Regions from separate parts of the Rhizobium sp. PL01 genome, predicted to be linked through region 1. Evidence: predicted binding sites of a transcription regulator. Region 1 holds the regulator's gene; each other region holds the start of a gene.
The links. The regulator LexA, encoded in region 1, represses DNA repair genes until DNA is damaged. The targets are predictions, from matches to a motif close to TGTTCNNNNTGTGTTCNG.

Region 1 (8,025 bases):
GCCAGAAAAACGCGCCTGGCATCTTTCTGCATGGTGGCAACCATGCCAAAGCCGAACCCCTCGGCAAATCCGGTGGCAAACCCGTCGACGCCGATACCGGCCGAGATCAGCGGCGTGCGGTTCCGCTGCAGGATCTTGTTCCATTCGAATTCGGTCTGGGAATAATACTTGAACAGGTCCGGATAGTTGGCCTGGATGTGCTGCGCAAGCAGGGCCATGTCGCGCATCGTCGTCTTGTTCTCGGGATCAGGCAGACCAGTGGCATTGTGAAAGACAGAGCCGGTCAGCCCGAGTTCGCGGGCGCGCTCGGTCATGCGCTTGGCAAAGGCTTCCTCGCTGCCCGCCATGCCCTCACCCAGAATGATGCAGGCATCATTGGCAAGCTGAACGGTGACGCCCTGGATCAGATCGACAACACGGACGCGTGATTTCAAGGCGGCGAACATCGTCGATGTTCCCGCCGGCGCGCCGCCCGTTCGCCACGCATGTTCGGAGACTGGAAATTCGGTGTCGAGGGTCAACTCATTCTTGCGGATCGCATCGAAGACCACTTCCATGGTCATCAGCTTTGCAAGCGATGCCGGTGGAATGACGGCATTTTCATCCTTGGCGAAAAGAACCGTGCCCGTCTCGGCATCGATCAGGTAGACCTGCTTCGCCTTCGTCTCGAAGGCCTGAGCCTGCGCCGTCATCGGCGCGCACGCAATCAAGACGAGGGAAATGAAAACCGAGATCAGCCGTATACGCATTCCAAACTCCGGTGCCTCCCCCGGCAATAGCAGCCGGCCCACCGGTGATCAATCGCGAAGGATCGGGATTAGCGTGTGACGCTCTTGCGCTTGGCGTATTCGACAATCGAATCCGGTGTCAGCGGGTTCTGATCGACCAGAATGGCATCGAAAGCCGTCTCGGAATCGCTGACGCGCGCTTCGACATAAGCAGCCGCAAAGGCCATATTGCCATTGGGCATCGGAATATATTCCGGACGTTCCCGCGGGATAGGGCCAATTTCCGGCAGCATCGCGAAAGCATCGAGCCCGGCCGATGACGCATGCGGCGTCTCAGGTTCGGCAAGTGCCGTCACTGGCACGCCCATGTCCAGGTTCGATTTGGACGGGATGGTCAGCATGCCGAGATTGCCTGCCTGCTTGCGCAGCGGCTCATTCGACGCAACCATCACACCCGTGGCGATCTGGCCTTCGGGGAATGCGTTCGGGGTGCGATCACCCTTCTTGACGTAGGACGCCATCAAATAGGGCATGTCGTTACCCTCAAGCGGTGCCTTGCCGATATATTGCACCCGAACCTGCGCACTACCCTTGCGCTTCATGTCGAGAAAGTCGGCCGTCTTGGACGAGACGTCGATGATCCGCCCATATTCATAAGGACCACGATCATTGACCCGGACAACGACGGACGTACCGTTTTCCAGGTTGGTGACACGGGCATAGCTCGGCAAAGGGAATGTCGGGTGGGCGGCCGACAGGTGATATTTATCGTAGACTTCGCCATTCGCCGTCAGCCGGCCATGAAACGCGGAGCCGTACCAGGACGACATGCCGGTCTTGTTGTAGCCAAAATCCTCTTTCGGCTGATACCATCTGCCTTTGACCTGATAAGCCTTGCCGACCTGATAGCGGCCGCCGCCCTTGGGAACGGCTTTACCTTCATCCACAACGCGCGGGCTCGCCTTCACGCCATAGATCGATTCGGCAAAATATTCCTTGCTGCGCGGCTTGTCCTTCTTGATGCTTCCTGTCGATCCGCACGCGGTCAGCCCGACGCAAAGCATCGGAACGGCGGCAACGCGCAATCCCTTGAAGAAAAAAGCCGCAGTCAGATTGGAAGTCATGTGCCCCACATCGCCATTCGTAAAAGCCGTACGCAGTACTCTCCCGCGTTTGCCTCCGCGAAAGTACCGGCGTTACGAAACGTAACAGTCGATTAATCATGACAACAACGTGGCGAAAATGCGAACGGTTAACCGTGCCGGAATGAAACAATTGGGATTATGGTTTACGAATAGTTAACGCCGCGCCGCGCGGATATGAGCCGAGAGGATCGAAAAGCACCTGAAAATGCATGTAATGAAGGCGCGAAAGTGGACGAATACGTGCTCCTAGCAGACATATTCAATGCTGTCGCAGCGAATACCGACGATGGTGCCATCGATGTCGGAAATAAATGTGGAAGATACTGTGAACCAGGCGGTAATGCAGGCGCCGGTCTGCCGATCTGCAAGAGACCGCCAGCCGCCACGATAACCATGTTCTACGTGTGAACATCCGGCGCCTCAAGGAAGGCGTAGGCCCGTTATACAATCATCAAACCACGCAGGATGAAAAAAGCACTCAAGCGCGGTGGAGGGCATTTGTGTCTACGATGGATTGGGGCGGAAAATGGCGGAAGAGGTGGGATTCGAACCCACGGTACGGTCTCCCGCACGCCGGTTTTCAAGACCGGTTCCTTAAACCACTCGGACACTCTTCCTGATGACGGGCATTATGATGATACCGTTTTGACCGGGCGGTGGTTTTCCCGTGCAAACATTTGGACATCAGCCTGTCACGGCTCGCTTTATAGCTTGCCGATTGCGAACGTCAACCGGTTCTGCAGTATGCCGCCATCGCCTGCGATGCGTGCCCGGCTGGCTGAACCTTGGATGCTGCCGGTAGCGCAACGGGGAAAGGTCTTGAACACAGTAGTGTGTATTGCTGCTCTCGCCATTGTTCATCGCAATTTGCGGAGACGGCGACGCTCATAAAAATCCAGATTCGGGCCGCCGTAGATACGCTCGTCGCTACTACGCGGCACCCTGGTCGCGTCGCTTCTACTTGGCAGTGGCTTGTGACCGCGTCCCCCTCGTCCATCCCGATGGTCATAGGCAGAGCAGACCAGATCATAATTGCTGCGTGTGAGGCGAATGGATGATGGCCTGTCACCGTTCGGCTTAATCACCGCGAGAATGTTTCATCGCTTGCCGAAATATGATATCTTGCACTCCTACGCATTGAGTACGCATCCAGCAGTGGAACGCCCGTGGCCAGCGTGTTGCAGCGTCGGTTCACCCGTTAAAATCAAGTGCTGCAAAGCGCGGTGAAGGAGAATGCAATGCATTATAGCGTGCAGTTTTTCACCTGGACCCCGAAGCAGGGCGTTCACCAGGTCGGATCGACGATCGAAATCGATGCGGTCAACCCCAAGCTCGCGGCCGTGTCGCTGCTGGGGCTAAGATTGGACGAGACCGGTGCAGCCAAGAAACTCGCAGTGCGCGTCTGGACAACACCGGATGACAGCAAGGCTGATTGCGCCTGCTTCTATTATCATTGAGCAATCCCCCTGCTTCGCGATGCACCGACGGGGATTATGCAACGCTATCGTTTGTCAACGACGGCATGGTCTCTAGCTGTCCAGGCAAGATGGGAAGACGGAAACCTATCGATCCGATCTCTCTGAAAACTCTTCACAAGAGTGAAAACCCGCTGAGCGCGACCTATCGGCAAGGCCATCGACGCCTGCGCTTCTTCCCTGTCAATTTTCTATGTGTGGGAAAGTTTGGAGGCCTCGCCCGGAATTGAACCGGGGTGCAAGGATTTGCAGTCCTCTGCGTCACCACTCCGCCACGAGGCCTCACGAGTTCAAATAATCGAACTGTGGCGGCGGTTTAGAATGATCCTAGACAAATCGCAAGAGGATATTTCTGAAAATATCCTCGGTCGTTTGTGAAATGAAGTTTCCGAGCCGCTCTCCCACAGGCTTAAGGGGATGAGATCGCTACGGCCCGCACCTTTGAGATGATGAGGCTCGCGTTCCGATCGCGAACCTCATTTGTGATTTCACGCACCCAACTGGTCATCGTAGACAAAGACACATTTCAGGGCAGGATCCGTTTTTGACACCGGCATTCGAATTGAGAGGCGGTTTGCTTTGGATATATGAAGCGGCATGGCAACGACCGAGCTGAACGGCAACAGGACCGGCTTCATCCAGCAAAGTCCATAACCAAAAACTCATCTCCAAGCCGCAGGCAGGTCGAAGATAAAATTCGGCAAGATCAATGATAACGGCGGATCAGCCCGACGAGTTTGCCCTGTATCTTGACCCGGTCCGGCCCAAAGATCCGCGTCTCGTAGGCGGGGTTGGCGGCTTCCAGCGCAATCGAGGCGCCTTTCCGGCGGAACCGCTTCAGCGTCGCTTCCTCGTCATCAACCAGGGCGACGACGATTTCGCCGGGGCTGGCGCTGTTCGTATTGCGGATGATGACCGTGTCGCCATCCAGAATTCCTGCCTCGATCATCGAATCACCACGCACTTCCAGTGCGTAGTGCTCGCCGTTACCGACCATCTCGAGGGGGACGGAAATATCATGCGTGTTGTTCTGGATCGCCGAGATCGGCACGCCGGCGGCGATCCTGCCCATAACCGGTATCGAGACGGTGTCGCTGTGTGAGGCAGTCTTGACAGGTGCTGGGGGCACTGGTTGTACGCCGAGGCTGCCCTGAATGACGCTGGGTGAAAAGCCACGCTTGGGCTGGAGGCTCATTGAATAGGCCTCCGGCAACTTGATCACTTCCAGCGCCCTCGCCCGGTTGGGAAGGCGCCGGATGAAACCCCGCTCCTCAAGCGCGGTAATCAGCCGGTGAATGCCGGATTTCGACGCAAGATCCAGCGCATCTTTCATTTCATCGAATGATGGCGGCACACCCGATTCTTTCATTCTTTCGTGAATGAACAGAAGCAGTTCCTGTTGCTTGCGGGTCAGCATGAACGATCACTCCAGAATCGAGAAACAAATCAAGAACGAACACTATCTGTTCCATATGTGTTCCGCAAGTCCCTAAAATTCATCGAATGTTTTCAGAGATAAGTGTCGTTTCTGACGATCGGGTTGAGGTCTTGCATGTTGTTGTCTCCAGAGACTCGCATTCACTCGCTCATGGCCTTCCCCTTTTGAAGAGCCCTTGGGTGATTCCGAACGTGAGAGGATATGATGATCGGCATTGTTCTAGTTGGATGCCGGCCATTTTCGAGCCCACCAGACCGAAAATTTGCGCCGCTTACGCCGAATGAAGGCGAGATCATGCGACAGGACGAGTAGGCCCAGCGGCACCATCCAGAAGCCGAGGACAGGCAGGAAACCGAGAATGCCACCAAAAATCAAAACGCCGCCGATGGCGATACGCAGCGGACGTGATTGCGGCAGCCGCATCCGCCATGAGCCGATAACCAGCTCCTGTGTTCGGGCGTCGATGCCGAATTTTTTCGTTTTCTGCGGTTCTGCCATAAATCTCACCTATCAAACATAAAGCCTGCCCCGATACCGCTGCAATGCCGCGATGCCAAGGGTTTGGCTTGCGTGACATCGAGAATGCACCACTCCCCACAGATGGGAAGTTCTCCACAGTCTGACAAGATTGTGCATTTTTTTTGAAAAACCGCTTGGCAAATCGGAAAAGCATTTGTATTAGCAGCCTCACTTCTGCAGCACACACCGCGCAGACGTTCCCTGGTAGCTCAGCGGTAGAGCATTCGACTGTTAATCGACAGGTCGCCGGTTCGAATCCGGCCCGGGGAGCCAGTTTTCAAAGGCCTTGCTGAAAAGCAAGGCCTTTTTGGTTTCTGGTGACACCGCACCGCCTCTCGTCTGATTTCGCTGTTCTACCGATAGCCACTGGCATCCGCTATTTTCCCCGCCTCCTGCACCTCTGTCATGTCGCGCCAGCAGTCCGTCCGCGACCCGCCGAGATCGGCGAACTCTCAGATCTTTGCGAGATCCCGCTTGACGTGGATTGTACGGTAAAGCGGTTCCGCTCCGAGTCCGTTGCCTGGGCCGCAGCAATTTCAGGCCCTTTTCGAGCGAGTGTTCCCAGACCGGCTTGTCCCACTCGGTCATATGCTCGCCGCCCGAGATATCGTTGATGAGAATATCGAGTCGTGATTCTTCGCGGCGGATACGGTCAACCAAGAGACGCGACTTCCGCGTGAACAAGATGATCCACCGGCACTGCAATGCCTTTGCCGCCAGCCTCCGCGACCAGTTCGGCCGTCTCTTCGATGATGGGGATTCGAGGCGGATGGTCCGGTGGTGCCGTATGTGGAGGCGCAGATTCAGGACTTTCTCGCCGAATTTTACGGGTAATCGTATCCCTCACCGGCTTTCCTCCGTAAACGCGCCCGGTGTAAAAACCTGGAGATTTTCTGTTCCGGGCTAATGAAATCACGTTCGGCAATATCCATGTCGTGCTGGGGCGCGACATCGCCTTCGCCAGACAAGACGAGGGGAATGAAACCTGACTGATTATCAATACGGATCAACCCGGTTGACGGGCTTTTCTCTTGGAAGCCAATGGATTGCCTACCTTCATGGCGAATCGGGTGATGCGCTGTTTCGGCGCGCCGATGGCAGCGCTTACGCCAAAGTGGCTACCGGCAGCGGTGTGGCGCTGTTGGATGACGAGCGTCGGCGGACGGCATGGCTGTCTGCGTTTGAGCTCGGATCCCCTTCGGTGCTCGATTGGCAAGTGTCTGACGACGTTGCATGCCTTGTGACGAGTGCCGTGCCGGGCGTGCCGGCGGATCAGCTGGAAGTGTCCGCACTTATAAAGGCATGGCCGTCCATCGTCGCGCAGGTGCGCGATCTCCATGCCATTCCGGCCCGAGACTGCCCGTTTGATCGCGGCCTTCAAACAATGTTCGATCGGGCAGCCGATGTGGTTGCGCGCAAGAGTGTCAATCCCGACTTTCTCGATCCGGACGATCAGGACACGCCGCCCGAAACCCTGCTCGATCGATTAAAGAGCGAACTGCCCGCGCGGCTCACGCAGGAAAACACGGATCGTGTTGTTTGCCACGGCGATGCGTGCCTGCCCAATTTCATGGTCGATCCGGAAACGCTTTGCTGCACGGGAATGATCGATCTCGGGCGGCTGGGGATGGCGGACCGCTATGTCGACTTTGCGCTGCTTGTCGGCAATACCCGCGAAACATGGCGCACCACTGCGGAAGCGCGGGCTGCGCACAATCGTTTGTTCGACCTACACGCAATCGCTAATGCTGACCGGGCACGGCTCGATTTCTATCTGCGCCTCGATCCACTGACCTGGGCCTAGGCTGCGCAGAGCAGGGATGCACGACTATCTCAAAATCCTGTTGTATAGATCGGGTTTGCAACCGGAATCAGGGACAGGAATAGACAATGCCGTCGATCGAGTTGCTTATCGCCTTCATCGCTACCACGGCGGTCTTCGCCTATATTCCCGGTCCGGCAATGCTCTATGCGGCAGCCCAGACCATCGCACGCGGCCGCTGGTCGGGGCTGATGGCGGCGCTCGGCATTCATCTTGGCGGTTATGCCCATGTCATTGCCGCAGCTGCAGGACTGTCTATTCTGTTTCATGCGGTGCCGACCCTCTACCTGATCGTGAAATTTGCCGGTGCCGCCTATCTGGTCTGGCTGGGCATTTCGCTGTTTCGTGCCAAGGTCGAGGGCGATGCCGCCCAAGCAAGCATCGAGCCGAAATCCGGCCGGCGTGCCTTCTTCCAAAGCGTCACCGTCGAGGTTCTCAATCCCAAGACAGCGATTTTCTTCGTGGCTTTCCTGCCGCAATTCGTCGATGCATCCGCCGCCTTTCCGGTCTGGCTGCAGCTGGCTATTCTCGGAACCATCGTCAACCTGATGTTTTCATCCGCGGATATCGTCTGCGTGTTTCTGGCCGGTGCGGTGATGACCAAGCTGCGCCGCTCAAGCTCTGCGCAACGGCTGATGCAGCGCGCCGGTGGCACCATGCTGGTTGGTCTCGGGGCTCATCTGGCCTTTCAGAAGAGTTGAATCCCTCTGGCCTGCGCGTTCACTTCTGGCTTCAGCCGTCGCGTCCTACGGTGAAGCGGCGGTTGAAAATTTGTCGATCGTCTTGCCCCGCAAAACGATGAAATAAAAAGCTTTCTCCGCGAAACCTTTGATCCGCCATCCCCGTATCTGCGTACACGACGACGTTGGATATGCTGCGCGGATGAAAATGAAAAACG
Region 2 (8,025 bases), on a different contig from region 1:
CTGGCCGTTGCCGCACCGTCACACCCGCTGCATCAACTGCAGCGCGATCTCTCGGTGGAGGATTTGCGAGGGCACCGCCACCTGGTGATCCGTGATAGCGGGCAGCAGCGGCAGCGCGCCAGCGTCTGGAACGTTGCCGAGCAGCGCCTCACGGTCAGCCACAAATCGACCTCCGTGCGCGCCGCTTGTCTGGGCCTCGGCTTCGCTTGGTATGCCGAAGACTGGATCCGCGACGAACTGGCGAGTGGTGAGCTGCGAGCCTTGCCGATGATCGCTGGAGCCGAACGCTGGGGTGCCCTGTATCTGGTCTATCCTGATCCGGATGGGGCAGGCCCGGGCGCCCGGTGGCTTGGCGCGCTCCTGAAGGAGGAATCGGCGCGGGAGCGCGAAGCGGGATTTCATTGATATCTACGGGGTGGGCTGCGCTTGGCCAATCGACAATATCCTCGATCATAAGGCCCAGAGATTGGGGGGAACTGTCCCCCTGATGCCGATGAAACTCACCGGAGATGAAGCGAGCGGCATAGTGCAATGTGTATCGCGTGACCATCCGTTATTCCGACATCACCTGTCTGGTTATCCCGCCTGCTGAGCTGCCGAAAACCGTTCGCGATAGGCTGAGGGTGTCGAACCGATTTCGCGCCGGAACAACCGGTGAAGTGTGTCGGTCGTACCAAAGCCGCAGCGGGCGGCAATGCGATCCAGCGTCCAGGCGGTTGTTTCGAGAAACCGGCGGGCATGGTCGAGGCGCATGTCCAGCACATAGCGGGCAGGCGTCCGCCCGACATCATGGGTGAAACGGCGGGCAAAGCTTCGCTCGCTCATGGCGGCGCGGTCGGCCAGCGCCGATACGCTCAAATCCGCCTCGGGGTTATCGAAGATCCAGGGCAGCAGTTCCGCAAATCGATCGCCACTGCGCGCTTGCGCCGCCAATGTCGCGCTGAACTGCCGTTGGCCACCGGGCCGGTGCAGGAACAGGACGAGGTCGCGGGCGATCTCGGCCACGACCTTATGGCCAAGATCGGCCTCGACAAGGGCAAGTGCCAGATCGATGCCCGCCGTGACACCGGCAGAGGTACAGACCGGCCCATCGATCAGGTAAATGGCATCCGGATCGACCCGCGCCGTCGGGAAGTACCCCTGCAGAATGCCTGTCGCCGCCCAATGTGTCGTGGCCGCCCGTCCGTGGAGCAGGCCTGCCGCACCGAGAATGAAGGCGCCAGTGCAGATGCTGCCAATGCGGCGGGTATTTTTGCTGCGCTCGGCAACCCAGCCGACGATGACCGGGTTCATCGCGGCGTCGCGGATGGCCGGCTCGCTGCCACCGGCGATCAGGATCGTATCGACAGGGGCGCTGATTGCGTCGAGCGGCAAAACATCGGCGAGCGACAGGCCGGATGCGGTGACAAGTGTGCCGCCTTGCGGGGCAACGAGGCGGATCGTGTAGGCGTCCGGAACCAGGGCCGCGGCGCGCGTGAACACCGCCATGGGTCCGGCAATGTCGAGCGGCTCGACACCCGGAAATCCGACGAGGACGATGTCACGCGGCTTTCGCAGCGGCGGGTTTGGCCGAATATCCGATATCTGTGTCATATCCGCCAATAGCACGAATGGCTATTCTCGGTCTTGTGAAAACGGAATGGCTGAAGGGCGGGAAATGGAAAGACGATTGTTTCTGATGGGCCTTCTTGGCAGTGGTATCGTGGTCGCCTGCAGCAGCCGTTCCGGCACCGGAAACGTGGCCTTGCCATCGCCATCGGCGAAAGAGCAACGCGCCACGATTGCTGCTCTGAAGCCGCCAAAACGCCAGCGTCCGTTGATAGCAATTCTGGCTGACAATCGCGGCTCGGAAACCACCGACCTGATGGTTCCCTATTCGGTGCTCACCCGGTCGGGTATCGCTGACGTCACCGTCGTTGCTCCGGATGCGTCGCCGATATCCCTGATGCCAGCCTTGACCATACGGCCCCAATCAACACTGGCTGCCGTCGACAAGGCGCATCCGGATGGCGCGGATTACGTGATCGTGCCGGCCTTTCACCATGATGATCGCAAGGGGCCGATCCTTGACTGGTTGCGCAGGCAGGCAGCGTCAGGGTCGACGGTGATCGGCATCTGCGAGGGCGCAAGAGTGCTTGGCCGGGCCGGACTGCTCGATGGCAAGCGTGCGACGACGCACTGGTACGCTGCCAGCAGCCTTCGGCGTGCTCATCCGGCGATGGAGTGGGTAAGGGACCGCCGCTATGTCGCCGATCGTGGTGTCGTTACCACGACGGGCGTCAGCGCTTCCATTCCCGTGTCGCTTGCCTTGGTCGAAGCGATTGCCGGGGCAGGGGCAGCGGCCAGGCTTGCTGAGCATCTCGGTAGTGACGACCATGATGCGGCACATGACAGCAACCGGTTCGGCCTCAATGCCGGGTGGGTATCGCTGGTCGCAGGCAATAGTCTGGCCTTCTGGGGCCATGAGACGATCGGCCTGCCCGTCTCGAATGGTATCGACGATATTGCGCTGGCCCTGACGGCGGATGCCTGGTCGCGAACCTATCGCTCGAAGGCTGTGACCACGGGCGAGGAAGAGTTCGTCACCACGCGCGATGGGCTGACATTGCAGGTCGACCGCAAGGCGCAAGGGCGGCCAGTGGATTTCGCGCTGCCCGTTCTTGGGAAAAATCATCCGGCGCAAAGCCTCGATACCGCATTGTCCGGTATCGCCGCCCGTCACGGCGCGGGCACCGCACGGCTCGTTGCACTCCAGCTCGAATATTTATGGGAGGGACGCGGATGATGCTGCCAGCGTCCGTACGCTGCTGTTTGGTGTGAGGTCCACTCGGCTGGTTCCATAACTGATCGTTGGAAGCCTGCCAGGCCCCAGTATTTGATCACAGCGGGCAATTCTCAGATAGCATCAATCGGCACGGCGTTTTACGGACCGTTTACGCGCGCGTCGCCGGTTCTCCACAAGGCATTTCAATCCATGACCTTCGGCAAAGCTGCCGCCAGCGCATCAATCGCGACGCGAACCTTCAGCGGCAGATGCGGCGTGCGCAGCCAGAGCGCATAATTGTCGAAAACATGCGCCTGTTGATCCGTTAGTACTGGCACGAGTAGACCGGTCGCCACGCGCTCGCGGATTAGCCACGAGGGAAGCCATGCCACTCCCATTCCAGCTGTCGCCGCATCGGCGATGGCGTCGAGGTCATCGAGCCGCAACCGGTTGGGCGGCGTGATCTCGATTGCAGGCTGACCATTGCGTGGAAACAGCCAGGGGTGGATCCAGCCCGGTCTTGTATAGAGGATGGCCTGATGATCAGCGAGATCCTCAATCCGCAGCGGCGGCCCGTGCTTGTCGAGATAGGCCGGCGAAGCGCAGACGATCATGCAGTGGCGCGCGATGCGGCGGGCGACGATCCCCGCCTTGTCCTCAAGGTCTCCGGTGCGGATGGCGAGATCATAGCCGCCCTCCGCAAGGTCGGTGATGCGGTCCCCAAGTGACAGGTCGAGCTCCAGCATCGGATATTGTTGGGCAAGCGTCATCAGGATCGGGGTCACGCAGTGTTTGCCGAGTAGGGCCGGCATGGTGACGCGCAGTTTTCCGCGCGGCTCTGAAAATTGATCGGCCGCCAATGCATCCGCCGCTTGAGTTTCGGCAAGGATCACCCGGCAACGGTCATAATAGGCCTGGCCAAAATCCGTCAGGCTCTGGCGGCGCGTCGTCCGGTTGATCAGCCGCACGCCCAGACGATCCTCGAGAAATCGCACATGCTTGCCGACCATCGGACCGGACAGCTCCAGCGCTTCTGCCGCGGCAGCGAACGAGCCGAGGTCGGTGGCCTTGACGAACACGGCCATGCTGGTCAGGCGATCCATATTCCAAACTCCTGGTTTCGACTGTTATGCCAAGAGTGCAATTTATCGGAAAAAATGCCGGTGACATAGATCATTCAGGTCAATTCATTTGGAGTTATCGGATGTCACGTGTCGTTCGTTTTCATGAGCATGGCGGGCCGGAGGTTTTACGGATCGAGCACGTCGATGTTCCAGCCCCGGGGTGGGGAGAGGTTCAGATCCGCGTCAAAGCGCTGGGCCTCAACCGGGCGGAGACGTTGCTGCGTGCTGGCACCTATATAGAGACGCCGGTTTTGCCGTCTGGCCTCGGGCTTGAGGCGGCGGGTGTCGTTGAGGCGGTTGGAGAAGGCGTTGGCGGTTTGGCGTGCGGCGATGCTGTCAGTGTCGTGCCACCGGTATCCATGGTGCGCTGGCCTGCCTATGGCGAACTCGTTACCTATCCCGCAGGGTCTGTTGTCAGGCATCCGTCATCGCTGAGCTTCGAAGAGGCGGCAGCCGTCTGGATGCAATATCTGACAGCCTACGGCGCGTTGATTGACATTGCCAGGCTTCAGGCCGGGGATTTCGTCGTCGTAACAGCGGCGTCAAGCAGCGTCGGGCTTGCAGCCCTCCAGATTGCCAAGATGGTCGGCGCAACCCCGATCGCCGTGACGAGGACGTCCGCAAAAAGGCAGGCCTTGCTCGATATGGGCGCCGCCCATGTCGTCGCTTCGGCAGAGGAGGATCTGGAAATCCGGTTGAAAGAGATTGCTGGTCCGCAGGGCGTTCGCGTCGTGCTCGATCCCATCGGCGGCCCGATTTTCGGTCCTCTGACAGCTGCGATGTCCACGGGCGGCATTCTCATCGAATTCGGCGGGTTGAGTCCCGAGCCGACGCCGTTTCCTCTCTTCGCCGTTCTCGCAAAGACCCTGACATTGCGCGGCTATCTCGTGCACGAGATTTTGCGCGACCCGGCACGGTTGGACGCGGCCAAGGCGTTCATTCTGGAGGGGTTGGAATCCGGTTCGCTACGCCCGGTGATCGCCCGGACTTTCCCGTTCGAGCAGATCATCGAGGCGCATCGCTTTCTGGAATCGAACGAACAGTTCGGCAAGATTGTCGTCACGGTTTGAAGGATCGTCGCAGCTCCGGCCGCAACGATCCTATCGTTCAAAGCAGGAGCGATTGCTGTGCCGGTTCCGGCGGGACGAGGTTGACGCCCTCCAGCTCGAGCATGTGCACCTTGGCTGTTGCCCCGCCAGGTGCGGAAAAGCCGCCAACCTTGCCGCCAGCCGCCAGCACGCGGTGGCAGGGGATGATCAACGGCACCGGGTTTTTGGCCATCGCCTGGCCGACATCGCGCGCAGCCTTCGGGCCCGCGCCGAGTTCTTTTGCCAGCGTGCCATAGGTGGTGGTATGGCCCCAGCCGACCCGGCGGAGCGCATTGTAGATCTGCAGGAAGAATTCTTCCTGTCCGGCGAGATCGAGCGCCACGCCGGAAAAGTCGATGTTCTCGCCGTTGAAGTAGCGCCTGACGGCGGCAATGATCTCGGTCACCGCGGGTGTCGGGACGCCGGGGTCGGCACCGGGAACACGTCGCAGAATGTTGCGCTCGGTGGCTTCAGCACTTTTGGTCGGCAACTGAAACCGGGTGATGCCGATATCGTTCCAGGCAATGCCGCAATAGCCGCCGGCCGTTTCGAAAACATGATAGGTCTGTGCTCTCTCTGCCATTTTCAGCTCCCTTCTATCGCGCCGTAGCGGCGAGCGATGAATGATCCGTGTTCGTCAAGCCGCCGCTTTCAAGCGGCTGTTCTCCATCGCCAGCAGATATTGCTTGGCGTCCAGCCCGCCGGCAAAGCCGTGCAATTTTCCATCGGACCCGATGGCGCGATGGCAGGGTATCATGATCGACACCGGGTTGCGGCCGTTGGCTGCGCCCATGGCGCGATATGCCTTGGGGCTGCCGATCTGCCGGGCAATATCGGCATAGGTTCTGGTCTCACCGAAAGGGATCGTCAGCAGCGCTTCCCAAACCTTCTTCTGGAACGCGGTGCCTTCCAAATCCAGGGCTACGGTGAAATCCGTCCGCTCGCCCGAAAAATATTCACCCAGCTGCCGTTCCGTCTCAAGCAGAACGGGGTGGCTCGCATGCTCCATTCGTTTGCCGAGCCGAACGCGTTTCGGATCATCGTTCTCCCAAAGAATAGCGGACAGACCGTCTCCGCGAGCAACAAGCTCAAGCCGGCCGACAGGCGAAGGGATCATTTTGCAGACGTAAACCATGCTGTGACTGTCGCTCAGTTTTGTTGTCATCGCCACCCGTTTCTTGCATTCGCGCGTCATAGCGCACGGCGACATTCAAATGCCGGTCAATAGCCAAATTGGAACAACGGCCTGGCCGAGTTACCGCCGAAGTGTGGGAATAAATTCACAATGTTCCTGTTTTGTTCTTGATCTCTTTTCGGAGTCGCGTATACTGGCGCCATCCAAAAAGAGATGAGGTCTGCAATGCTTGGAAAAGCCGGGAATGCAGTTTTGCGCAGTGAACAGAAGTCTTTTTCATTCGGCCAAGGAGGAGGCGGGAAGGCGCTCAGGCCCCATCACAGACATGTCGATGATCGCGGAAAGAGCAACCTGTTTCTCGCTATCATGCCGGAGCGGGATGTGTCTCTAATCGCCCTTGATGCCGGCCGGGATGTTATCCGGCGTCACGGTCTGTCGGCGTATCCGCGACCCCGTGAGCTCTTGCATGTGTCTTTGAATGGGATCGGGAAATATCAGGGCTCTCCGGACGAGATCATCTTTGCTGTCGCTGCGGCGATGGCGACCGTCAAGGCCGCGCCGTTCGAAGTGGTGTTTGATCGCGTCATGCATTTCGCCAACGCCAGAGCGGTCGTGCTTGGCAATGCGGTGCGCAGCGAAGAGATGATGGATCTGCATGTTCAACTGGCAAAGGAAATGTGGGCCGTTGGACTGAACTTCACCTACAATCCGAACTTCACGCCGCATATGACGCTTCTTTACGACGAAACGCCGGTTCCCGAGCATATGCTTGCTGAGCCGGTCCAGTGGATTGCGCGTGAGTTCGTTCTTATCCGCAGTTTGGTCGGCAAGGGCGAATATGAATATGTCGATCGCTGGCCGCTCCTGGACTGACGGTAATCGGTGGTTCGGAGCCTGCAGATTGCGGGCTCCGCGTATTCTTTATTGTTCGGTATTTCCGAACGTCAGTTCCGGAGTTGAGCGGCTAGTCCGAACCCAAAACCAATGCGATGTTGGCCGCATCAGACAGCCAATCCGGCCTGTCGAAAACGCAGGAATGCCGTCATGCTTCGTTCGTTGATTGCAAGTGCCGTTATCGCTTTTGCCGCTCCTGCTCTTGCAGATGGCGTTGCGCAATATCCCGCAGAATTCGCCACAAAGGAAATCGCCACCAATGGCACGACGCTGCATGTGCGGGTTGGCGGCAAGGGGCCGGCTGTGGTTCTGCTGCATGGCTATGGCGAAACCGGCGACATGTGGGAGCCGCTCGCGGTTAATCTCGTTCGGGATCATATGGTGATTGTACCGGATCTGCGCGGCATGGGCCTCTCGGCCAAACCTGCTGAAGGATACGACAAGAAGACGCAAGGGCAAGATATTGCCGGCGTGCTGAAGGCGTTGAACGTCGAAAAGACCGATGTCGCCGCCCATGATATCGGCAACATGGTGGGTTATGCTTTCGTTGCGCAATATCCGCAGGCAGTCACCAAATTCGTCCTGATGGATGCGCCAATCCCGGGCGTTGGCCCGTGGGAGGAGATTCTCAAGCATCCGCTGCTGTGGCATTTCCGCTTTGGCGGACCGGATATGGAGCGCCTCGTCGCTGGCCGTGAACGCATCTATCTCGATCGCTTCTGGAATGAGTTCTCCGCCGATCCGAAGAAATGGGATGAAGCATCGCGCCAGCATTACGCCGCTCTCTACGCCCAACCGGGCGCGATGCACGCTGGGTTTGCCCAGTTTGCAGCCTTCGATCAGGATGTCATCGACAACAAGGAATTTTTGGCCAAGGGTAAGCTGCCCATGCCGGTCCTTGCCATCGGCGGTGAAAAATCGTTCGGCCCGACCATGGCGGTGGTTGCTCGCGCTGCCGCCGATAATGTCACCGAAGTTGTCATCCCGGCGTCCGGCCATTGGTTGATGGAAGAACAGCCG
Region 3 (8,025 bases), on a different contig from region 1:
CTTGGGCTGGCACAAAGGATCGAATTGGCACGACCTGCTCAAATCTAAGCGCATTCTCATCATTTCCGAAGCAGGTGCTGGTAAAACCTATGAATGCCGAGCAGAGCAGCAGGCGCGTTGGGCTGCGGGTGAGCCCGCATTTTATGTCGAGCTGGCCGAGCTTGCACGCACCAATCTGTGCGACTCTCTTTCGCACGAAGAGGAAGTCCGCTTCGACACTTGGCTTACGTCCCAGTCTGATGTAGCGACGTTTTTTCTCGATTCTGTCGACGAACTAAAGCTTAGCCTCGGTTCGTTCGAGCAAGCGCTAAAGCGCTTGGCAAAGGCAGTCGCCGGGCAGCTTGGCCGCATCCGCGTCGTTATCACTTCGCGCCCTATTCCAGTCGACGAGCATCTCTTTCGGCGAATATTACCGGTGCCTGATGAGCCGGACGAAGCCCCGACCAGCGAAGTGTTCGCGGATATCGCGATGGCGCGCCGAGCTCAGAAATCTAACGAGGAAAGGGCCGCGCCGGATTGGCGCAACGTCGCTCTGCTGCCCCTGTCGATTGCCCAGATTAAACAAATTGCGATCAAGGAAGGAGTGACTGACCCCGATGCGTTGCTCACCGACATCCGGCAGCGAAACGCAGAGGACTTTGTACGCCGTCCGCAAGACCTCATTGAGTTATGTTCCGATTGGCGAGTGTATCGCCAAATTCGATCACATCGCGATCAAGTGGCGACCAACATCGCCGTGAAGTTAAAGCCTCGGGAAGACGGCCGTGAAATGGCGGCTTTGTCCGCCGGCAAAGCGTTGGAAGGTGCTCGCCGTCTAGCTATTGCGGCCATTTTGAGCCGCAAGCTCACGTTGCGCCATAGCGCAGAGGCGGACCGAGCCGGCGATCCAGCCGACGCGCCGCTCGATCCTTCGTCGATCCTCCACGACTGGACACAACACGAACTTAAGGCACTTTGGAGCGGTCACTTTTCGGATTTGCATCCTACGGGCGTGTGCGCTTCCACCACCGGTCGGTGATTGAATATTTGAGCGCCGAGCATCTTCTTGCTATGCGCGCACAGGGAAGACCTATCCGGTCGATCAAGCGTATCCTGTTCACGACTACGGTGCAGGGGAAGGTGGTAGTCAAGCCTTCCCTGCGCCCGATCGCCGCTTGGATGGCCTTGCGCGACGAGTCAATTTTCGAGGAAGTGCTGCGGCGGGAGCCGGACATTCTGCTAAATTTTGGCGATCCTGAATCGCTTTCGCCAATTCATCGACAGCGGGCCCTGTGCGCCTATGTCGAGCGCCATAGCGCCGGCGGCTGGCGTGGATTGCGAGTGCCGAGCGTCCAGCTTCATCGCTTCGCCACGGCTGATCTCGGATCAGAGGTAAAGCGACTATGGGAAGGCGAGATCGAGAACCCCGAAATCCGCGAAATTTTGCTGACCTTGATTGGTGTGGGGAAGATGGCTGGTTGTGCGGATATTGCCCACGGTGCATTGGTCGATCGCGCAGTTCCTGATGGCGAGCGGATTGATGCGCTAGTTGCGCTCATCGAGTTAGGCGATCCTCGCCTTGCGGCAATTAGCGCCAGCCTAGTCGAGCACGTACCGCTTTGGCCAAACCGGCTGTCACGAGCTGTGTTGCTGCGATTGTTCCCTGCTCACCTTTCTGTAGCCCTTCTTTGCAAGATTCTCGCGCGTGTCACGGAAAAGAAGCGCTCTGTTGGGGACATCTCATGGAACCTCCCTCGCCTGATTGAGAAGGCGGATATATCGCCGCAGACGCTGGATGCACTACGCCATGGGCTTACAGAGTTGGCGGTGGAAGGGATCGCCTGGAACGAGAAGAAATGGCCACATCTTGCGAGTAAACGGCAGTTTCTCTTACCACCGCTGGCTATCACCTGCCTGCGCCAGCTTCAAAATGGTATCGTTACTTCAGAGTTAATGCGTTCTACGGCGATCGCGTTACGGCTGGCAGAACGGGAATATGACCACAGCGAACCAGCGAAGCAATTGGGGGCAGCACTTCGCGGATTGCCGCCGGATGTGCGGTGTCTGATATTCGAGGCCGAAGACGCTTTCCTGCAATCACACCATCATCAAGCCGATGCCTTCGATCGCTTCGCGCGGGTTGCGTTCCATGATGCGTCAATTCATCTTGGTGCAGACGATAAAGATTGGGTTTTCGCATCGCTCTCCAACCGCAGTCGTACTGCCGACGATCGCGCTGTGATGCTGGAAGCGGCGATCCGCATCCCTAACGAGAATGTCGAATGGATCGATCATGTGGCATCGCTGAAGCCGCTTGTTGCCGATCTACCGCATCTTCTTCAGCGTCTCGACGTATTTGCCAAACCGAGAGAGCGTAGGCCCGAAGAACTTCGCTTTGAACGCGAGAATGCCAAGCGGCAGAAGAATGACAAACGTCGCGACGCAAAAGCTCACGCCAGTTGGGAGTTGTTCTGGCGGGAAATAATCAATGATCCCGATGTAGTGTTCGCCTCCGACCGTTCCGAAAATACCGCTTGGAATCTCTGGCGAGCAATGGAAAGCAGTGGCGAGGAAAGCCGTGCCTCCGGTTGGAATCGGCGTTTTATTGAGCGGCATTTTAGCAAGGACGTGGCCGATCGGTTGCGTCTCGCGATCATGGCATTCTGGCGCCAAGACCGCCCGACCTTACGAAGCGAACGACCAGAACAGGAAAAAGGCACCTTTCTGACCCGTTGGCAGCTTGGCTTGGCGGGGATCGCTGCCGAGGCCGAGGATACCCTATGGGTGGAAAAGCTTGGGCAGGACGAAGCAGAACTGGCGCTGCGTTATGTGCCCATCGAACTGAACGGCTTTCCAGCCTGGCTGGAGGGATTTGCCACCGTACACTCGGCAGCAATAGACACCGTCTTGGGAGCCGAACTAACTGCGGAACTCGACGATCCCGCTGGCCACTCGAATATTTTACACAATATCGAGTACGCGGTCTCTGCCGTTGCACTCATATTCTTACCGCGTGTACGTGCCTGGCTGGATTCCAGCAAATGGCGGCTCGGCCACAGCGAGGAGATGAAGGCCCGGCTGCGGCAGGTGGTGAAAATCCTCTTGCAACATGGCGATGCCGATACAAACGCGTATATCCATGCACTCGCAAAGACGGAGCTGACACATGGTGCAAAAGATGCGGTGAGCAGCATCTGGTTACTAATTTTATTGCGTCTCGAACCGGCGGCCGGCCTTGATGCCCTCGAGAAGACTATAGAGCCTCATGCACCGGCAAGGTTCGGCCAACCAACGGAATGGTTCGCTTCTCTCTTTGGCGACGGGCACGGTCCTGGCGAAACATATCTTTCCGCGTCCGGCTTCACCCCGGAATTGCTGCTACGCCTCGCGCGCCTTGCCTACCAATACATTCGACTGTCCGACGATATACCTCGCGAAGGTAGTTTTACGCCCAATGCGCGCGATCATGCACAGCGCGGTCGGAGCAATATCGTCAACGCGCTGTTGTCGACGACGGGGACTGAAGGCTGGGCAATAAAACTCAGATTGGCTGACGATCCACTCTTTGCTGATCTGAAAGACCGCGCTCTAGCAATGGCCGTTGAGCGTGCGGCCGAGGACGCGGACGCAGCCGCCTTCGCCGAGGCCGACATCGTGGGACTTGAGCGATATGGCGACCTCCCACCCTTGACGCGTGATGAGATGTTCATGCTCATGATCGATAGGCTGGATGACATTGACGACGTGCTGTTGCGCGACGACTCACCGAGAGCGGCATGGGCGCTCATAGAGGATGAGAAAATTATGCGACAGCAACTTGCCCGCGAACTGCGCTCCAATGCCAACGGTGCCTACAAGGTTGACCAGGAGGCGGTGACCGCTGATGAGAAGGAAACCGATATCCGCCTTCGCTCTACCGGTTCAGAGCATGAGGCGATCATAGAGTTAAAGATCGGGGAGAAGGACCGCTCCGCGGCCGACCTAAAAACTGCGATCAGAAACCAGTTGGTTGCTAAATACATGGCAGCGGAAAACAGCCGCGCCGGCTGTTTGTTTATTACCGTAAAATCTCCCCGAACATGGGTACACCCTGAAACCGGAGCCGCGTTGGACTTGCCTGGGCTCATAGCCATGCTGAATCAAGAAGCGGCCCGGATTGAGCAGGAGATGGGAGGAAGCCTGCGTTTGACTATGCGTGGCCTCGACCTCCAACCACGCTTGTTGACCGAAGCCGCAATATCGCGCGGCCGTCGGCGGAAAGCTGTTCCCGAATAAGCACTTCGGGTGTGGGCAACCCGATGTGGGCATCACACGCTCGCGTTCTCCAGCTTGGACTACGCGAATGATCGGTCCTTGGCTGTCGGGATGGACACCGATCGACGGCTTGAGGTTGCCCTCTCGGAACCGGTGATACCAATAAAATCGCGGATGGCCTGTCGATTGATCGTGCGATTGTAGAGATTAGACCCGTTTTCCCATTCCCCGTCAGATAGCCGATGCCAAAGGCTTTCAACGGGAACCCGATAGGAACTTTTCCGATAGCTATGGGTTTGCTTCCTGAGATCGCGCCGTGTCAATCGGACGCGACGGAGAAGGTGAACGCATCGGTTTTTCCGATTTCTCGTGCGGGCAACGAAACGCCAGTCGAGCATCTTAACCTGTCCGCTGCGATCTCAACCGCAAAGGAATCCGCCATGATTGATCCGCCCACCACCCCACCGGAAGACCCTAAACGCAAGGTCGAGCTCGATCAGACGGTGGATTTCGCAATCCAACTTCTCGTCGAAGAAGCGCACACCATCGGATGGCAGCGCGCGGAGTTCCTGACTGCCATCACGGACTCTGCCAATGCTCGCCTATCCGTCTTGGAAGAAGAGCGTCAGTTGGACGGCGACATGGCTGAAGAGCCTACCAACAAATGGCCTGGAGCATCTGAAAAGTAGGCGGTCTCGAGAATGCCACTGCTTCACGATACGTCGTCCTTCGATCCGAGACAGGGAAACCACGTACCGCATCGATCACCGTCTATATGGTTCAGGCGTTCGCAACCCATAGCCGACATGCGACGAAGCCGAGCGAAAGTGATGCTGGCGCCGTGCTTTTTTACGATCTCTGCTCGATCGTAGCTGCCTGCTCGGCCGCAAGACTGACACTCGACATCCACAACAGGGAGGCCAACCTGGCGTAGCGTGGATGTAAGTCCCAGCGGAAGGTTCGTTTTCGTTGGCATCCCGGTCTCCAACTTAGGTCAAAAAAATTATTCAATAAGACCGGCTACTTATACCGGTGTCCTAGCGAACTGATTCAAAACGACAATCTGCAGAATCTCTAAATTGTGAGTGGATATTCCCGATTCTGACCAGCTTGACTCTCGTTCTATGAAGGAACAGAAGAAGAACATCAAGCGTTTATGGCGGCATGAAGTCGCCTTTACTGAACACCACGAGCCGAAGGGATTCCGTGAACCATGACGGCTGTCCGCGAGCACGTAATAGCAGAACTCCGTGATCGCATAGCCTCCCTCCGCGGAAGCGCAGCGAGGCAAGCGGGGTGTCTGCCTTTCGGCATTGCCGAGATCGATGACCGACTGCCTGGCGGAGGCCTTGCTTACGGCGCGTTACACGAATTTGCAGGAGGCGGTGCTGGCACGGTTGATGGCGCTGCCGCCGCCCTGTTCGTGGCGGGGGTTGCAGCCAGGACCAAAGGCAAAATTGTCTGGTGCCTGACCCGGCCAGACCTGTTCTTCCCGTCGTTGGCGCAAGTCGGCCTGAATGCGAACCGAGTGATCTTCGTCGAAAGCGATAAGGAGGAGGATCTGCTCGCGAACATGGAGGAGGCACTTTCTTACGGCGGCCTTGGTGCTGTCGTCGGGGAGATCGTCCGCTTGCCGATGGTGGCCAGCCGACGGCTTCAGTTAGCGGCGGAAAAGTCTGGCACCCTGGCAATGATAGTCCGGCGATGGCGGCGACAAACGGAAGCCAATGATTTCGGCCAGCCTACCGCGTCGACGACACGGTGGCGGGTGAGTGTGATGCCGTCAGAAGAACTCCCGGTTCCAGGAGTCGGGCGGGGTCAATGGTTGTTAGAGTTGATGAGATCGCGTGCAGGCGAGTGTGCTGAGTTTCTCGTAGGAGCGTGTGATGACAAGGGTCGTATCGATATTCCTTCCCGATCTGGCGACCGATCGAATTCGACGGGCCGATCCCGCCATTCCGGCTGATCAGGCGATTGCGGTGATTGCAAAGTCAGGCTCCAAACGCTGGGTTGCTGCAGCAGACATGGCTGCCAGGGAAGCTGGTCTGCGTGTCGGCATGCCAGCGGCGAAGGCGCAGGCACTGTTTCAGGGTCTGATGATGGTCGATGCCAATCCAGTTGCCGATGCCACTGCCCTTGAACGGATCACGTTCTGGGCGCTCACTCACTACTCGCCGATTGTCGCTGTCGATGGGCTTGACGGCATCGTCATGGATACTGAAGGAGCTGACCACCTTCAGGGAGGCGAAGAACCGATGCTGTCGGGGATCGCCAACAGGTTTCGCCTGAAAGGTTTGAAGGCGAGGGTGGCGATTGCTGACACGTGGGGCGCAGCCCATGCCTGTGCACGCGCGATTACGCGGGACACCGTCATTGTACCGCGTGGGGAGACGGCGCGCGCGGTGGAACGGCTGCCGATCTCGCTCCTTCGTCTCCCTCCGAAAATCATCGGCGACCTCCGGACGCTAGGATTCCGGACCATCGATGAGCTGTCGACCACCCCACGAGCACCCCTGACGCTTCGGTTCGGCCCCGAGATCGGTCGTCGGCTGGATCAGATGTTTGGGAGGAGCAGAGAGCCGATCGATCCTGTCCGAACGGCCGATCTTGTCGAGGTTACTCGCTCGTTTCAGGAACCCATCGGCGCTGCCGAAACCATCAACAAATATGTTGGTCTTCTCGTCATCGAACTATGCAACGAGCTTCAGAAAAAGGGCCTCGGCGCGCGGCGGGTAGATCTCATAGTCCACAAGGTCGACAATTCGATCCAGGCGATCAGGGCCGGGACGGCAAAGCCGGCGCGTGATGTTTCCTGGTTGACGAAGCTGTTCAAGGACAGAACCGAAAAGATCGAGCCTGGCTTTGGAATTGAGAAGCTCACTCTTGTGGCCGTCATGTCGGAACCGCTTGACGAGGTGCAGCGGTCGTCGTCCTTGGTCGAGGAGGAGGTCAAAGATATCACACCGCTCATCGATATCTTTGGCAACCGCGGCTCCCGCGTGTATCGGCTTGCGCCCGTTGCTTCAGATGTACCCGAACGCTCCGTTCAGCGCATCGGTGCCGCCGCCGATGATGTTGCCATCCTATGGTCTCATCAGTGGCCCCGGCCCGTGAGACTGCTGCCGCATCCTGAACTCGCTGAAGTGATCGCATTGATGCCCGACCACCCACCTGTCTCCGTGAAATGGCGCGGCAAGCGACGAAAGGTCAAGCGAGCCGACGGCCCCGAGCGCGTATTCGGGGAATGGTGGATTCGAAACTCCGAGCTGGAAGCTGTCCGTGACTATTTCGTCATCGAAGACGAGGCGGGGGAGCGACTTTGGGTCTATCGCGCCGGGGACGGCGTTGATGGCAACACCGGCTCGCACAAATGGTTCGTCCATGGAATTTTCGCATGAGATACGCCGAACTTCAGGTCACCACCCACTTTTCATTTTTGCGCGGTGCGAGCAGTGCGACCGAGCTGTTCGAGACCGCAAAGATGCTCGGCATCGATGCTATAGGCGTGGTTGATCGCAATTCACTTGCGGGCATCGTCCGCGCACTAGAAGCATCTCGCGGCACGGGCATCCGGCTTGTTGTTGGCTGCCGGCTCGATCTTCAGGACGGGATGTCGATCCTCGTCTACCCGACCGACCGGGCAGCATATTCGCGCCTGACCCGGCTCATCACGTTGGGCAAAAGCAGGGGCGGCAAGAACAACTGCATCCTGAATCTCGACGATGTCGTCGCGTACTCGGATGGGATGATAGGCATCCTAGTGCCTGACCTGCCGGACGATACCTGCGCAAT
Region 4 (8,025 bases), on a different contig from region 1:
CGCCCTCGACGGCAGCCAGCCGGTCGGTCACGTCATTTTCGGCCAGAAGGGTCAGGTCTTCCATCGACAACGTATCGGATGTCAACGCCAGCCGCATGATCGGCTGGCTGTCGGCATCGGCCTTGACGATGCGCGGTTCGTCGGCGTCATCTGGCAACTGGTTGCTGACGCGGCCGAGCGCATCGCGGATATCGTTGGAAGCCTGGCCAATATCGGTCGTATCGGAAAACTGCAGCGTGACGCGGCTCTGCGCGTATTGCGACGTCGAGGAAATATCCTTGATGCCCTGCACACGCGAAACGGCCCCCTCGATGACCGAGGTCAGTTCGCGGTCCACCGTTTCCGGCGAGGCGCCGTCGAACTGTGTGTTGACCGAAACCACCGGCTGGTCGACCTGCGGCAATTCGCGGATTTCGATGCCGTTCAATGCCGCCAGACCCGCGACGATGATGAGCGTGTTGACGACCAGCGCAAAGATCGGCCGACGGATAAAAAGTGCTGTGAAGCCGGCTGCGCCGCCGGAACCCTTGTGCCCGGAACCGCCGCTCATTTCGCGGCCTCCGCCTCGGAAACCTTCTGTTCCGTATCAGCCTGCTGCGGTTTCTGCTTCTGCTGGCGCGGCTCTCCGGCAAGGCGTACTGCGCCGCCGTCACGCAGCCGCTGCACGCCTTCGATCACCACGGCATCGCCCTTGGCAAGTTCTGCGTCCACCAGCACCTTGTCGGAATTGCGCTGGATGATCTTGACCGGAACCCGCTGCGATTTTTCCTCTTCGACGCGCCAGACGAAGGAGCCGTCGGCGCTCCACTGGATCGCCAGCGGATTGACGGTGGGATAGTTGTCGCCAGGAAACCGTACGGAGACGGCAAACGACATGCCAGCCCGCAGCGTATCATTGGGATTGTCGATCCGCGCCCGGACCCGCAGCGTCCGGCTGGCCTGATCGACACGGTTGTCGATAGCATCGATGACGCCGGACAGTTCCGAGGTCGGCAGCGCGATTGCGTTAGCCGAAACCTCCTGGCCGACGGAAATCTTGGTGGAAAACCGTTCCGGCACCCAGAAATCGACAAGAATCTGCGAACGGTCATCGACCACGGCAATCGGCGTCGAGGTGGTGATGTAATCGCCTGGATTGGCGGTGATGATGCCGACGATGCCGCCGGAAGGAGCCGCGATATCGCGGCGTTTCAGGTCCAGCTCCGCCGTCTGCAGTGCCAACTGGGCAGCCTGCATGGCAAATTCCGCCTCGCGCAGGATGGCAACCGAAACGGCATTGCCGAGCTTGCGATTGCGCTCGACCTTTTCCTGGGCGCTATCGACCGCTACCTTGGCTTGAGCTGCGGCAATCTTCTGCTCGTCGCTGTCAAGTTTGGCAATGACCTGCCCCTTTTCGATACGGTCTCCGGATTTCACCAGGATTTCCGTCAGATTTCCGACAGCAAGCGGTGTCACTGCGACCGACACGATGGCCTCGCCGTTACCGATCGCGTTCAACCTGTCGTTCACAACAGCAGTATCGGACGGCTGTGTGACGACAAGCGGCGCGCCGCCGCCTTGGCCGCGCCCGCTCTGTCCCTGTCCCTGATTTTGACCTTTCCCGCCACCATCCTTGGCAGCATCCGCAGGCTTTGCAGCATAGGCAACCAGTTGATCCGGAACGCCAATCTTCGCCAGCATCGCGCCGGCACCCGGCACGAAGCGAACCCAGACGCCAAGGCCGACGACAAGAATGATCAGACAGATCAAAAGCTGCTTCCAAAGCCGCATGCAAAACTCCAAATTGATTAAGCAGGCTTCGGCCTTTCTGGCGCACGAACCCCGATATTGCGGCAACTATCTCTTTTTGCTGCACTGCAGGCAATGCTTGAATGCCATCATTACGCAATTGTAACAAAAGCCCTTTTTCGTTCGTCTGGCCGTCCCGTCGCTCGACAAGACGCTGTGCCGCCCATAACTTCGGCTCATCGGAGGAACCCATGAGCACCATCGCAAAACACCAGGACCCGGAATCCAATCCCCGCGTCAAAGCCGTCTTCGACGACATCCGCGCCACCCGCAAATCCGACTTCATCAACAACATGTGGCACTATCTCGCCTTCGATGCCGATCTGCTCGAAAAGACCTGGGCCGAGGTGAAAGCCGTGATGGCCGCGCCATCCGCACTCGATCCGCTCGTCAAAGAAATGCTCTATATCGCCGTCTCCGTCACCAATGGCTGCGGATACTGCGCTCATTCGCATACGGCTGCCGCCAAGGCCAAGGGTATGACGGCCGAACAGCACGCCGATCTGCTGCGCGTCATTGCGCTTGCCGCCAAGACCAACCAGCTGGCGACCGCCCTGCAGGTCCCCGTCGATCCGGCCTTTGATGCTGATCATCGGCCCTGATCGCGGCAGAAAAGCGAATGTCTCCACAAAGAAGCTGGACTTGATGGAATAAAAGCAGAACGGAATTCTGGCCTTTCGGCTCCGAATCACTACATTGAGCCGCATGAGCAATGGTTTTGACGATATTCCCTTCTTCGACGAGGAGCCGGCACCCCGCGCTCCGCGTGGCGGAAGCCCGCAACCAGCACCGCCTGCCCCTACCGGCAGCAGTAGCCCGGCGCCGGTCAGTGGCATCGCCGCGCGCGCCATGGCGGCCCGCGACCAGCACCGGATGCCGGACTATCTTTCCGGTCTCAACCCGGAACAGCGCGAAGCCGTAGAAACCATCGACGGTCCGGTTCTGGTGCTTGCCGGCGCCGGCACCGGCAAAACCCGCGTGCTCACCACCCGCATCGCCCATATCCTTGCATCGGGCCGCGCCTTCCCCTCCCAGATACTCGCCGTCACCTTCACCAACAAGGCGGCCCGCGAGATGAAGGAGCGCGTCGGCATCCTCGTCGGCGGTGCCGTCGAGGGCATGCCGTGGATGGGCACCTTCCACTCGATCGGCGTCAAGCTTCTGCGCCGCCATGCCGAACTGGTTGGCCTCAAATCTTCTTTCACCATTCTCGACACCGACGACGTCGTGCGCCTGGTCAAGCAGTTGATCCAGGCCGATGGTATCGACGACAAGCGCTGGCCCGCCAAGCAGTTCGCCCAGATGATCGACGGCTGGAAGAACAAGGGCCTCGGCCCTGCCGAAATCCCCGAAGGGGACGCCCGCTCTTTCGCCAATGGCAAGGGCCGCGAACTCTACGCCGCCTATCAGGCACGGCTGATGACGCTGAACGCCTGCGATTTCGGCGATCTCCTGCTGCATCCGATCCGCATGTTCCGCCTCAATCCGGATGTGCTGCGCGAATATCACGACAAGTTCCGCTATATCCTCGTCGATGAGTATCAGGACACCAACACCGCGCAGTACATGTGGCTCAGGCTGCTTGCCCAGCGGCCGAAGGGAACCCCTCAAAATGTCTGCTGCGTCGGCGACGACGACCAGTCGATCTATGGCTGGCGCGGTGCCGAAGTCGACAACATCCTGCGCTTCGACAAGGATTTTCCCGGCGCCAAGGTGATCAAGCTGGAGCGCAACTATCGCTCCACCGAACACATTCTCGGTGCTGCCGGCCATCTGATCGCCCATAACGAAGGCCGCCTCGGCAAGACGCTGTTCACAGACCGCGTCGATCCCAACGACGACAAGGTGCAGGTCCACGCCGCCTGGGATTCAGAAGAAGAAGCTCGCGCTGTCGGCGAAGAGATCGAGCAGCTGCAGCGCACAAAACATCCGCTCAACAACATGGCGATCCTGGTGCGCGCCTCCTTCCAGATGCGCGAGTTCGAAGACCGCTTCGTCACGCTTGGCCTCAATTACCGAGTCATCGGCGGCCCGCGCTTCTATGAGCGCCTCGAAATTCGCGATGCGCTGGCCTATTTCCGCCTCGTCTGCCAGCCGGCCGACGACCTCGCCTTCGAGCGCATCGTCAATACTCCGAAGCGCGGTCTTGGCGACACCACGGTGCGCGCCCTGCACGACTATGCCCGCAAGCGCGATACACCGATGTTGGCAGCGTCTGCCGATATCATCGAAACCGACGAAATGAAGCCCAAGCCGCGCAAGTCGCTGTTCGATGTCGTATCGATGTTCCAGCGCTGGCAGGGGCTGCTCGAAAACACACCACATACCGAGCTTGCCGAGACCATTCTCGAAGAATCCGGCTATACGGACATGTGGAAGAACGACAAATCGGCTGAGGCACCCGGACGGCTGGAAAACCTGAAGGAACTGATCCGCTCGATGGAACAGTTCGAGAGCATGCGCGGCTTCCTCGAACACATCGCGCTGGTGATGGATGTCGAGCAGAACGCCGAGCTTGACGCCGTCTCGATCATGACGCTGCATTCGGCCAAGGGCCTGGAATTCGAAACCGTCTTCCTGCCCGGCTGGGAAGAAGGCCTGTTTCCGCACCAGCGGGCGCTGGACGAAGGCGGCCGCTCTGGTCTGGAGGAAGAACGCCGCCTCGCCTATGTCGGCCTGACGCGCGCCAAACGCCGCTGCCACATCTGGTTCGTCTCCAACCGCCGCATCCACGGCCTGTGGCAATCCACCCTGCCCTCGCGCTTCCTTGACGAACTGCCGACGGCCCATGTCGAAGTCTCGGAAGCCGAACAATCCTATGGCGGCTACAATCGCGGCGGCTACGGGCAATCGCGCTTCGACAAGCAGGAGCCATTCGCCAACACCTATTCCACCCCCGGCTGGAAACGCGCCCAGGCCAACAAGACCGACGCCACCCGCGACAACTGGGGCAACCGCTCCGGCGTCTCGATCGAACGCATCGGTTATGGTGAAAGCGGCCCGAAGGCCCGCACCATCGACGGCGAACTGATCGCCAAATCAAAGATCGACGAACCCTCGAAATTCTCGGTCGGCGACCGCGTGTTCCACATCAAGTTCGGCAACGGCAATATTGCCGGGATCGAAGGCAACAAGCTGACGATCGATTTTGACCGGGCTGGGCAGAAGCGGGTGTTGGACGGGTTTGTCGAGAAGGTGTGAGATCGGTTCGGCCTGCGAGTGGATCCTCGGGTCGAACCCGAGGGTGACGACCTTGCGTGACAGGCAGAGCGGGATGAGAGAACTCCTCCGGGAAAAGCGCAAAGCCAGCACTCGTCCTTGAGCGGTCGCTCGTCCGTCATCCCCGGGCTTGCCCCGAGGATACACATTGGCGGGCACGATCCCAAACCGCCCTCACCTCTTGTAAGACAGGGCAGCCCTCGAAAGCCAGCAGTAACTCGCCTAATGCGCGCTCATCCGCCCTGGCTGTGCCACGACCGGCACCTCGTTACCCTGAGCGTCAAACAACTTGCCGCCCTGAAAATAGTCGCCGTCGTGCAGTTCGGAAATATCCTGGTAGCGCAGGCTGCGCTCCGTCCCCGCCACGAACACCGATTGCTGGTCCGAATTTCCCGTCCTGAAATGGTTGAACAGCAGGTTGAGCGAGATCGCCATGATCGCCGAGGATGAGATGCCGGAATGGAAGATCGTCTCGAACCAGGCCGGGAAGTGATGGTAGAATTGCGGCGCGGCGATCGGGATCATGCCGAAGCCAAGCGAGGTGGCAACGATGATCAGGTTCATGTTGTTGCCGTAGTCGACTTTTGATAGCGACCGGATCCCGCTGGCAGCCACCGTGCCGAACAGCACGATGCCGGCGCCGCCGAGAACCGATGGCGGAATAGCGGCAATCACCCGCCCCATCACCGGCAACAGGCCGAGCGTCACCAGGATGAGACCACCGGCCGCGACGACGTAGCGGCTCTTTACCCCCGTCACCGCCACCAGCCCGACATTCTGGGCAAAGGCGCTCTGTGTGAAAGATCCGAAAACCGGCGCGATCAGGCTCGACAGCATGTCGGCGCGCAAGCCGTTGCCGAGCCGCTTGGAATCCACCTTCGTCTCGATGATTTCCCCGACGGCAAGAATATCGGCCGAGGTTTCGACGAGGATGACCATCACAACAATCAGCATCGAGATGACGGCTGCCAGATGAAATACCGGCAAACCAAAATGAAACAGCGATGGCAGGGCAACCAACGGCCCTTCTCCGACCTTGGAAAAATCAGCCATGCCGAAGAACACGGCAGCAATCGTTCCAATGATCATTGCCAGCAGGATCGACAGCCGGGAAATCGAGGCATTTCCGACCTTGCTCAGCAAAAGCACGATCACCAGCGTCAGCGCCGCAAGCCCGATATTGGCTACGCTGCCGAAATCCGGGGCACTGCGGTTGCCGCCCATCGCCCAGTTGGCGGCCACCGGCATCAGCGTCAGCCCGATCGTGGTGATGACGATACCGTTGACCAAGGGCGGGAAGAATTTTGTAATTCGCGACAGGACCGGTGTGATCAGCAAGCCGACAAACGAGGCAACCATAACCGCACCGAGCACCGCAGGCAGCCCGCCCGCTTCGCCGCCACCACTGAGGATCGCCACGATCGTCGCAACGCTCGCAAAGGAAACACCCTGCACCAAAGGCAGCTGGCAACCGAAGAACGGCAAGCCGATCGTCTGGAGAAGCGTTGCAAGACCGCCAGCAAACAGCGATGCGGTGATCAGAAGGCCGATCTCGGCCGGCGAAAGACCGGCGGCCTGGCCAACGATCAGCGGCACGGCGACAATGCCGCCATACATGGTCAGCACATGCTGAAGCCCATAGACCGCAGTCGCACCTGCACCCAGCCGCTCATCTTCCGGCCGGATCACCTGCGCCGTTTCAACATTCCTCTGCAGCAAAACCACTCCTCCCAGAACACGTTCATGCTTCCATGCATTTCTCCCGAATGCATGTCTTGGAACCATAGCGGGCTGCCGATTTTTGACTGTATGCGTTTTTTTTGAAAGTGTTTTTGCGTTTAGAACGAAACGGCCCGCCACATTGGCGATTTTTGAACGCCCTGTACCGGCTCGAAAAACACCTGCGGACGGGCGGGAGAAAGCCCTACGCCGTATTCCGCACGTCACCCAGGATCAATTCCGCCGCCGACACTGTCATGTTGCGCCCCCCGGCCTTTGCGTTCAAGAGCGCAGCATCTGCCCGCGTCAGCAATGTCGGCACTGTGCCGCCCGCAGGAGCCGATGACACGCCAATGGAAACGGCGACCGAACCCAGGATACGGCCGCGATGCGACAGGGGCGCTGTTGCGATCTTGGTCCTCAGCTGTTCGGCAAACTCGAAACCGGCCGCCTCGGTCATCCCGGGCAAAAGCACCGTGAACTCCTCACCGCCGAAGCGGTAGGCGCTGCCTGCCTCGCCCACCGCGTCGATGACGATCTGCGCCACATACTGCATGACGACATCACCTGCATCATGGCCGAACTCGTCGTTGAAGCGCTTGAAATGGTCGATGTCGATCATCAGGCAGACGAGCGGATTTGCAGCCTCCTCGCGGGCGTGTCTGTTCAGGGTCTCGTCCAGCCAACGCCTGTTGTACAACCCCGTCAGCGCATCACGCACGGCAAGATGGGTCAGCTTTTCGCGCAATTGCAGATTGGCGACGGCCAGACCGATGTTTTCGGCAATCAGCTCCAGATAAAGGCGCGAGGTTTCGACCTCTGCAAGTGCCTCGGACCGTTCTTCGAAATAGAGAAGCCCGATCGTGTCGCCCTGCGCGGTCAGCGGCACGCAAAGACCGGCAGAGTTGCTGTCAGCGAGATGCTGGCAGGCAATGTCGCTCTGGCCGCGATTGCTCAGATGCGGGCGGCCGCGCCGCAATCCCCAGCAGGCACTGGAGGCAAAGGATTCGGCTGATTTCTGCGGCTCGAGCCAGCTGCCGACAGTCGCTAGCAATGTCCTGCTCTCGTTGAGGACATAGAGATGGCCGGCAAGATTGGGAAATATCTGCGGTGCAAACCGCGCCACCACATCGGCCAGTTCGCCCTGTGTCTGGCAAGCCTGCAGCCGGTGCATCATCTGCAGGATCAAATCCTTGGTCTGTTGATCGAGCCTACGCTCCGCATCCAGCCTGTCACGCTCCAGCCCGTTGGCTCGGAAAATATGGATGGCTTCATTCATCTCGCCGATTTCATCGCGCC

Region 2: the regulator LexA is predicted to act here: its motif matches at 6,263-6,280, upstream of R6X40_RS13280 (2'-5' RNA ligase family protein).
Region 3: the regulator LexA is predicted to act here: its motif matches at 5,362-5,379, upstream of R6X40_RS02390 (ImuA family protein).
Region 4: the regulator LexA is predicted to act here: its motif matches at 2,435-2,452, upstream of R6X40_RS03505 (ATP-dependent helicase).

What each region holds. Positions count from the first base shown of each region.
Region 1 is NZ_JAWQUM010000002.1:288,379-296,403, reverse strand. It holds gene R6X40_RS05835 (D-alanyl-D-alanine carboxypeptidase family protein) at 1-749, opposite strand, end outside; gene R6X40_RS05830 (septal ring lytic transglycosylase RlpA family protein) at 818-1,852, opposite strand; tRNA gene R6X40_RS05825 (tRNA-Ser) at 2,401-2,490, opposite strand; gene R6X40_RS05820 (hypothetical protein) at 3,112-3,330, shown strand; tRNA gene R6X40_RS05815 (tRNA-Cys) at 3,557-3,630, opposite strand; gene lexA (transcriptional repressor LexA) at 4,055-4,765, opposite strand; gene R6X40_RS05805 (hypothetical protein) at 5,006-5,284, opposite strand; tRNA gene R6X40_RS05800 (tRNA-Asn) at 5,504-5,578, shown strand; partial or broken gene R6X40_RS05795 (hypothetical protein) at 5,831-6,152, opposite strand; gene R6X40_RS05790 (APH(3'') family aminoglycoside O-phosphotransferase) at 6,321-7,109, shown strand; gene R6X40_RS05785 (LysE family translocator) at 7,196-7,828, shown strand; gene R6X40_RS05780 (deoxyribodipyrimidine photo-lyase) at 8,010-8,025, shown strand, end outside.
Region 2 is NZ_JAWQUM010000005.1:16,305-24,329, forward strand. It holds gene R6X40_RS13245 (LysR family transcriptional regulator) at 1-405, shown strand, start outside; gene R6X40_RS13250 (GlxA family transcriptional regulator) at 577-1,593, opposite strand; gene R6X40_RS13255 (DJ-1/PfpI family protein) at 1,658-2,785, shown strand; gene R6X40_RS13260 (LysR family transcriptional regulator) at 2,968-3,867, opposite strand; gene R6X40_RS13265 (zinc-dependent alcohol dehydrogenase family protein) at 3,969-4,958, shown strand; gene R6X40_RS13270 (methylated-DNA--[protein]-cysteine S-methyltransferase) at 4,996-5,559, opposite strand; gene R6X40_RS13275 (methylated-DNA--[protein]-cysteine S-methyltransferase) at 5,614-6,141, opposite strand; gene R6X40_RS13280 (2'-5' RNA ligase family protein) at 6,493-6,984, shown strand; gene R6X40_RS13285 (alpha/beta hydrolase) at 7,156-8,025, shown strand, end outside.
Region 3 is NZ_JAWQUM010000001.1:503,745-511,769, forward strand. It holds gene R6X40_RS02375 (hypothetical protein) at 1-1,018, shown strand, start outside; gene R6X40_RS02380 (hypothetical protein) at 1,027-4,254, shown strand; gene R6X40_RS02385 (hypothetical protein) at 4,524-4,922, shown strand; gene R6X40_RS02390 (ImuA family protein) at 5,447-6,199, shown strand; gene R6X40_RS02395 (DNA polymerase Y family protein) at 6,120-7,631, shown strand; gene R6X40_RS02400 (error-prone DNA polymerase) at 7,628-8,025, shown strand, end outside.
Region 4 is NZ_JAWQUM010000001.1:765,459-773,483, reverse strand. It holds gene R6X40_RS03520 (efflux RND transporter permease subunit) at 1-550, opposite strand, end outside; gene R6X40_RS03515 (efflux RND transporter periplasmic adaptor subunit) at 547-1,770, opposite strand; gene R6X40_RS03510 (carboxymuconolactone decarboxylase family protein) at 1,980-2,390, shown strand; gene R6X40_RS03505 (ATP-dependent helicase) at 2,494-4,989, shown strand; gene R6X40_RS03500 (nucleobase:cation symporter-2 family protein) at 5,230-6,726, opposite strand; gene R6X40_RS03495 (diguanylate cyclase) at 6,932-8,025, opposite strand, start outside.